2 regions of the Kribbella sp. CA-247076 genome follow, and region 2 is predicted to be linked to the other one. Evidence: riboswitches for the same ligand, from Rfam matches in the RefSeq annotation. Region 2 holds a riboswitch; the other holds the start of a gene.
What was found. A riboswitch is a leader RNA that binds a small molecule or an ion and turns the genes downstream of it on or off. The one in region 2 is predicted to bind cyclic di-AMP.
Positions count from the first base shown of each region.

Region 1: another riboswitch for cyclic di-AMP. It lies ahead of ACQPYZ_RS36200 (RNA polymerase sigma factor); the one in region 2 lies ahead of ACQPYZ_RS03300 (C40 family peptidase).

Region 1 is NZ_CP192052.1:12,850-16,878, forward strand. Features, by position in the region: gene ACQPYZ_RS36185 (ATP-dependent DNA ligase) at 1-430, shown strand, start outside; gene ACQPYZ_RS36190 (hypothetical protein) at 473-739, opposite strand; gene ACQPYZ_RS36195 (hypothetical protein) at 739-1,092, opposite strand; cyclic di-AMP (ydaO/yuaA leader) riboswitch at 1,401-1,567, shown strand; gene ACQPYZ_RS36200 (RNA polymerase sigma factor) at 1,848-2,540, shown strand; gene ACQPYZ_RS36205 (hypothetical protein) at 2,537-2,692, shown strand; gene ACQPYZ_RS36210 (hypothetical protein) at 2,773-2,934, shown strand; gene ACQPYZ_RS36215 (DUF6338 family protein) at 3,059-3,757, shown strand; gene ACQPYZ_RS36220 (hypothetical protein) at 3,754-3,906, shown strand.
Region 2 is NZ_CP192051.1:682,092-686,120, reverse strand. Features, by position in the region: gene ACQPYZ_RS03325 (TetR/AcrR family transcriptional regulator) at 1-333, shown strand, start outside; gene ACQPYZ_RS03320 (GNAT family N-acetyltransferase) at 334-927, shown strand; gene ACQPYZ_RS03315 (YegP family protein) at 981-1,166, shown strand; gene ACQPYZ_RS03310 (YciI family protein) at 1,219-1,581, opposite strand; gene ACQPYZ_RS03305 (pyridoxal-phosphate dependent enzyme) at 1,688-2,650, shown strand; cyclic di-AMP (ydaO/yuaA leader) riboswitch at 2,950-3,121, shown strand; gene ACQPYZ_RS03300 (C40 family peptidase) at 3,124-3,981, shown strand.

The sequences.
Region 1 (4,029 bases), on a different replicon from region 2:
CGAGTGGCTGAAGGTCAAGCACCGCGACACTCGCGAGGTCATCGTCGGCGGGGTGGTCGGACCGATCGACCGCCCGGAGGTCGTGATCGCCGGCCTCTACCGCGACGGCGCCGGTGGTGGCGCTGGTGACGCTGGTGGGGAGTTGGTGGTGGTCGGACGTACGACCGTGCTGACCGAGTCGCAGTCGCGCGAGCTCGCCGCCGTCCTTACCCCGGCCGGGCCCGGGCATCCATGGCCGGACGAGATCACCTCTTACCGGTGGGGCGGGCGGGATTCGAAGAAGCCGCTGACCAAGGTCGAGCCGCTCGTGGTCGCCGAGGTCGCGGCCGACGCCGCCACCCAGGCCGGCCAGATCCGCCACGCGATGCGGTTCGTGCGGACGCGCCCCGACCTCACACCCGGCGACCTCCCAGCCTTTTCTGCCGGCTGAACGATCCGTGCTCGCTCGCCGGGTGGGTCTGCGGGCCGTCTTTCACGATCCGTCGCGCAGGAACGAGCCGTACGGCTTCAGCAGCGCGGGATCGACGCCCTCGAGCGGGTGACAGTTCTGGCCATCGGCCCACGTCCATTGCAGGCCGCTGGCCGGCCGCCGGTAGCCGAGTGCCCACCCCGGACCGATCGGCGTCGTACGGCGCATCCTCCGCGCCGCCAGGATGCGCGCCTCGAAGTCGGCCTCGGTGAACACCTGCCCATCTCCGGGACCGCCGGCCAGCCGGATCTCGGGACCCCGGGCGGCCATCAGCCAGCCATCCGTTCGCCCTGGACTTCGATGGGCCGAAGATCCTGCCCCGGGTGCCAGCGGACGCGGCCGGTCTCGTCAAGGACCCGCGCGTACCACTCGCCGCGGTCGCGGATCCACACATCGATCGTCCCGGCCGGCTCCCACGAAGCGGCCTGGACCCGGCGTGGAGCCTCCCATCGCACACCGTCGATGCGGCGGCCGGCTGCCACCCGGTGGTTGAGCTCGTCGACCAGGTCGACCGCGGCGCCTTGCTCGAGGCCTGCCGGTGTACACCAGTCGTCGACGGCGGAGTCGTAGACCCCAAACCCGCTGCCAGCGGCTGCTCGTCGCACAGAGAACCTGGTCTCCACCTCGCCAGTATCGAACATGTGTTCGAGTAAGCCAAGAACTGGAGTGGCAACCGGCCACCCCGAACGCAACACGCCAAGTTGTTGACTACATCGCCCCGCGGCGACTGGGCGGCGATCCGGGACCGCCCTACGGCCCGGACTGCCGAACTCGCCCCCAACTCCCGATCGAGCCCGCCTTCGGGGTGCCGATCGGGCCGCCGGTCGTGGCCGTGATCCTCACAAAGTTGTCGGTGGTAGGTCTTATCCTGCTGCTGGCCCACCGATCACGACGGGCTGTGTCTGTGTCAACGCCGAGCGCTGCCGGGCCCAGATGCTCCCCCTCGAACGACCTACGGCAGCGGTGGGGGACCCAGGAAGTTGGGCCTTCGGCCGTGAGTGGCTGAGGCCCTGGGGTGAAGTCCGCGGGAGCGGACCGGGCGATGAATCCCCGCTCGAACCCGACAGCTAACTCCGCAGGCGGGTAGTCAAAGGGATCAGCTATGCCCACAACGGGGCTCACGGGCAGTTTCGGCGTGCCCGAGGATGAGCGTGATGCGGTCGCTGTGCGCGTGCAGGACAACGATCCGCAGAAATCTCAGATTGAGGTGGGGGGTAATCGGGGGTGGCGCACATACGAGGGAGAGACCCCGACGGGCGTCGTGGTCTCTCCTGACGAAGGGCTGTTCATGCCACCCGCTTCCGCCGAGCCGACCCAGGCGCCGGCGCGTGCGGGCGCGCGGTTACAACCACACGTAGATGGCCAGGACTCGGACTGGGTGAGCGCGGCCGACGACGTCGAAGGTGCCGAGCAGGTCGATCGTCTGGTCGCCGACTACAACCTGGTCACGATGCTGGCGTTCCAGAACTTCACCGGCCTGGACTTCGAGTACTTCCAGGACGAGCTGGCCAAGTACGGGATCGCGGTCATCGGCAGCTGGTGCCGCCGCGGGCTGATCTTCCACTACTGCAAGCAGCGCGGCTACGGCGGACTGCAGGCCCCGCCGGCGGGTTCGTTCGACGACCCCGGCCTGGTCGAAGACCTGGTGCTTGAGACGGTGGGTGAGTCGCTGGTGCACTTTCGCGACGACGTTCTCGTGAAGGGCCGGTGGGACTACCGGCGTGGCGCGTCGCTGCGGACGTTCTTCATCGGGCAGTGCCTGATGAGGTTCCCGAACATCTACCGGGCCTGGCGGGCGCACGATGCCCGTCCGACCACGGTGCTGCCGGTCGGCGAGTCGGTCGAGTTCCTGGACCGGCCCGATCCGAGCCCGGACCAGCTGGTGATCGACATGGTGTACGGCGAGCGGCTGCTGGAGGGCATGAGCCCGCGGGATCGCAAGATCTTCCGGCTGCTCGCCGACGGCCTGAAGCAGCAGGAGATCGCCGTCGCGCTGGGGATGACGACGAAAGCGGTCGAGCGTGCGGTGGCCAACCAGCGTGCTCGGATGCGGAGGGAGAGGGGCGCATGAGTGATCAGATCCGGATCAAGGTCGAGAGGTCGTCGCTGGGCACGAAGAAGGCGAGGGAACAGCGCCAGAGCGTGTCAGCGATCCGGGCCGCGAACGCGGTCGCCCGGGCGGCGCAGTTCCGGCAAAAACGTGCGACGAAGGATGGGGGGTAACAAGCGCCGGCGCACATACACCCAAGGTGTCCAGCCGAGTTCAACCAGAACCCGGCGTGCAGCACCAAGGAGAGCCAATCATGGCTAAGAACACCGGCAACAACCATCGCAAGGGCGCCGTCACCGGCCGGTCGCAGGTCCGCACCCCGAGTGGGTGGACCAAGCGCGACACCGGCAGCGGGCGCTTCATGGACGGCAAGGCCAACGGCAAGCCGTTCAAGGGTGTCCGCCGCGAGGCCTGACCTCGAGGCGCGCTAGAAGCCCGGGGTACCGAGAACGCCAGAATCGTCCTCGGTACCCCGAGCGTCGTAGTTTGCCAGCCCTCCCGCAGTGCCCGGCTGGCAGGAGAGGTACGGGTACGAGTCGATGTCCATCCCCACCACGGCGACCCAGCTGCTCATCGTGCTGCTGTTCGTCGTGCCCGGGTTCGTCTACCAGGGCGTGCGTGTCCACCTTCGTGGCCGGCGCCCGGCCGACGTCGACCTGTCAACCAGGCTGGTCGGTGCGATCGCCAGATCCGCGATCTTCGCCCTCGCCTACCTCGCGATCGGCGGCCAGCTCTTGGTCGATGCCGTCAACGGCACCGGCTGGCTCATCCACCACATCCGGACCGGAGCGCTGATCGCGCTCGTCGGCGGGTTCGGCATACCAGCCTTCCTGGCGCTGATCCCCGACGACAGTAAGGCCGTGAACTGGTTCCGGGAACGGTGGCCGGCGAAGTGGTTCACGAGCAGGCTGCAGTACGACGCCACCCCGACCGCCTGGGACAAGGCGTTCCAGGACCGCGGCCCGTGCTTCGTGCGGATCCTCACCGCAGAGAAGGAATGGATCGCCGGCTACTACGGCGAGAACTCCTACAGCACGTCGTTCCCGGAGAAGCACCAGCTGTTCCTCGAGTACTGCTACCAGGTCGACGAGGACGGCCGGGTCGGCCAGGTCATCCCGGACTCCGAGGGGGTGATCGTGTCGTGCGAGTCGGCGATCTCGATCGAGCTCATCGCTCTCGACAACCCGGACCAACGCACACTGGAGACGCAGAGCGAGGAGGGCCAGGTAGGCCGATGACTAAGAATCTCCCGCCCGGGCGTGGTGGCTACCGGGCCAAGACTGTCAGCAAGAAGAGCCCGAGCAAGGACAAGACGCGGGAAGAGCGGCAGTCCGTCGTCCCCCCACCCCCCAAGCCCAGCAAAGGTGGTCCCACCAGTGCCGAATGACCACAGACGAGTGATCGGCGTCGGGCCGACAGAGGAACGGGGCTGGAAGCCCCGGCCCGTGATCCGTCCGGTGCAGCCGCGGACTCCTCCGCCCCCACCACCGCCCAGTGGCGGCAAGCCCTC
Region 2 (4,029 bases):
GGCCTGGAGATGGCCGAGCGGACGATGGAGCTGCTGACCGAGGGCGGGTTCTCGGTCGACGATGCGGCCGAGGTCGGGCGGCAGTCGATCTGCTCGCTGATCGTCCTGGTGACGAACGACCCGATCGCCCGGGAGGCCAGCGACCCAGTCACCCGCGATGATTCACTGCGCCGCAAGCGCGCGTCCCTGGCCGCGCTGCCGCCGCGGAAGTACCCGCTGATCACGGCCGCCGCGGACACACTGGTCTGCCCGGCCTCGACCGAGCAGTACTACGCCCTCGGCATCGACCTCGTGGTCGCCGGCATCCGCGGCGTACTGAAAGAGGAGAAGTAGTTGGCACTCAGCGTCCTGACGTACCTGGAGCAGCACAGCCCGGACGACATCGTCCCCGCGCGGGAGCAGCCGATCGAGATCAGACGGGTCGAGGAGGTGTCACCGGAGTTCGCCCGCTACCTCTACACCGCGGTCGGCGGCCACTGGCACTGGATCGGCAAGCTCGGCTGGAACTGGGACCAGTGGGTCGACTGGCTGAGTCGCCCCGGCTTCGAGACCTACGTGCCCTGGGTCGGCGGCGTTCCGGCCGGGTACGTCGCTCTGCGCGGTGTCGGCAGCGAGGTCGAGATCGAGAACTTCGGGCTGCTCAAGTCGTTCATCGGTCGCGGCATCGGCGGGCACCTGCTGACCGTCGGCCTGCGGAACGCGTGGACCCTGGACCAGCGGCACGACAGCGTCGACCCGGTCACCCGGGTCTGGGTGAACACGAACACGCTCGACGGGCCGGCCGCGCTGGCGAACTACCAGGCCCGGGGACTCAAGCCCTACCAGACGGTCGAGGAGGAACGTCCCGACGCCGACGGCCCGGCGCCCGGTCCGTGGCCCGGCTGGTCCGGCCCGCCCGGCGTGGTGCGCGAGGTCCCGCCCGGCTGATCGGGCTACGCTCCGAAGCGGAGTGACTACCGATGCAGCCTGGAGGTTTGGCGATGGCGGGGAAGTTCGAGTTGTACAAGGACAAGTCGGGCGAGTTCCGGTTCCGGCTGAAGGCCGGCAACGGTGAAGTGATCGCGACCAGCAGCGAGAGCTACGAGACCAAGGCCGGCGCACTGAACGGGATCGACTCGATCAAGCGGAACGCCGCGGAGGCGAACGTCGACGACCAGACGGACTGAAAAGCCCATAGAACAAGGGGGTCTCGCCGTGACCGGCGAGACCCCCTGCTGCTTAGAGACCGTCTTCGAACACGATCGGCCGGACCTCGACCCCGAGGCCCTCGATGGCCGCGTCGGGGATCATCGCGGCCAGCTCGTGCGCCCGCTCCGCCGACGCCACGTCGATCACGTAGAAGCCGCCGAGGAACTCCTTCGCCTCCACGAACGGCCCGTCGGTCACCGCCGGTACGCCGTCGCGGACCCGGACCACCGCGGACTCGGCCGGCTGTCCCAGGGCGAGCGTGCTGTGGAACTCCCCCGAGGCCTTGATGGTGTCCAGGAACTTCTGGTGCCCGGCGCCGATCGCCTGCTGCTCGTCCTCGGTCAGCGCGGCCAGCACGTCGGGGTTGATGTTCAGAACCAACAGGTACTTCACGGTGTGTCTCCTCTGTCCGCGGCCCCCGGCCGGGAGCCTCTCGCCCATGAGTACGGAGCCGGCGCCGCCATCTTGACATCACGTCCGGCCAGATAGCGTCAGCCGCATGACGGCATTGAGTCTCACAGACGTGCAGGCCGCCGCCGGCCGGATCGCCGGGGTCGCGCACCGGACGCCGGTGCTGACGTCGCGGACCCTGGACGAGCGGGTCGGCGCGCACGTCTTCCTCAAGGCGGAGAACCTGCAGCGGATCGGCGCCTTCAAGTTCCGCGGTGCCTACAACGCGGTCAGCCGGCTCTCCCCCGACCAGCTCCGGTACGGCGTCGCGGCGTACTCGTCCGGGAATCACGCGCAGGCCGTGGCCCTGGCCGCGCGGATCGCGGGGACGAAGGCCGTCATCCTGATGCCGGCCGACGCGCCGCCGACGAAGGTCGCGGCCACCCGCGGGTACAGCGCGGAGGTCGTCACGTACGACCGCTACGCGCAGGACCGGGCCGCGTTGGCGGAGGAGCTGGCGACCGAACGGGGGCTGACCCTAATCCCGCCGTACGAGCACTCCGACGTGATGGCCGGGCAGGGGACGGTCGCGCTGGAGCTGATCGAGGAGACCGGGCCGCTGGACGCGCTGCTCGTCCCGATCGGCGGCGGCGGACTGATGGCCGGCTGCGCGACCGCCGCGACCGCCTTGTCGCCCGGGATCCGGATGATCGGCGTCGAGCCGGCCGCCGGCGACGACCACGCGCGCTCGCTGGCCAAGGGCGAGCGGGTGGAGATCGCCGTACCGCGGACGATCGCGGACGGGCAGGCGATCTCGACGCCGGGTGAGCTGACCTTCGCGGTCAACCGGCGGCTCGTGGACAGTGTCGAACTGGTGTCGGACGACGAGATCCTGGCGGCGATGACGTTCGCGTTCGAGCGGCTGAAGATCGTCCTCGAGCCGAGCGGGGCGAGCGCGCTGGCGGCGCTGCTGGCCGGCCGGATCCCGTCGCTCCCGGACCGTGTCGGCGTCGTGCTCTCCGGCGGGAACGTCGGCCTCGACCGCTTCCTCGAGCTCCTCGGAGATCGCTGAATTCGCAATGACCTGAGGGTGCCCTGAGGAGGCCCCGAGTACGCACTGTGCTCGTTGTCACAGAAAGCCACCGCAAAGTGTGATCCAAGTCACTCCCGACCGCTCATCGGCCGCCTGAGCCCCGCTCAGACACGCTCAGGACACCTGGTGTTCACCACTGGTCCCTGACGCGTCAGAGAGCCTTCCAGGGCCTTTTCGGAGGGTCTCTGTGGATCGGAGGGTTTGCGTCGTGATCGTTCTGTTATACAGTCGTCGGCGGTTCGGTAAATACGACGAACCGCACAGGCGTCAACGCCGAGCCCTGCCAGGCGCCTGTGCTCCCCTCGAAAACCATGGCAGGGGTGGGGGACCCAGGAAGTTGGGTCCCGGCCGTGAGTGGCCGGAACCCTGGGGTGAAGTCCGCGGGAGCGGACCGGGCGATGAATCCCAGCCCGAACCCGACAGCTAACTCCGCAGGCGTCGGGAGACCAACCATGCCCGTCACTGCCCGACGGACGTCGCTGTCGCGCGCCGTCAGCCAGACCAGCGAGCTCAGTCCCCGGTCCACCGGCCGGACCCTCGCGAAGCACCGCAAGCCCAGCAAGCCGATGACCCCCAGGGCGGCAGCGACCGTCCTCACGGTGGGCCTCACGGTCGGCGGTGGAGCCGCCATCACCCTGGCCGCACCTCCGGCCACCGCCTCGGCGGCGACCACGTCCGCCACCGCGACCACCACGCCGCGGGGCTACTGGAGCATCCCGAGCCGGCCGTTGCTCCGGTTCCGCGACAAGGGCCCCACCGTCAAGTACGTCCAGCGCGCCCTGCACCTCGGGCCGGACGGCTACTACGGCGCCAGCACCATCCGGGTCCTGAAGAAGTACCAGGCCTCCTGGGGTCTCAAGGCCACGGGTACGACGACCCGCGAGACCTGGAGCCGGCTGACCTACACCGCCAAGCGCGGGCTGCTCTACGGCCCGTACGGCAAGGCCAGCGGCACCAGTACGTTCCGCGCCAAGGTGCTGCGCGAGGCGGCGAAACTCAAGGGCACGCCGTACCGCTACGGCGGCACGACGCCGCGCGGCTTCGACTGCTCCGGCTACACCGGCTACGTCTACAAGCGGGCCGGCAAGAAGCTGCCGCGTACGTCGCGTGCGCAGTACAGCGCGACCAAGCACATCAGCCGCAAGTCCGCGAAGCCGGGTGACCTGGTCTTCTTCAAGAGCGGTGGCGGCGGCGTGTACCACGTCGGCATCTTTGCCGGTGGCAACATGCTGTGGCACTCCTCCAAGCCGGGCGTTCCGGTGCGGAAGGCAAAGATCTGGACCAAGAGCGTGGCCTTCGGCCGCGTCTGAGTCCGACCTGTCAGCATCCTCTCCCCCCAGGGATCGCTGACCCTGAAA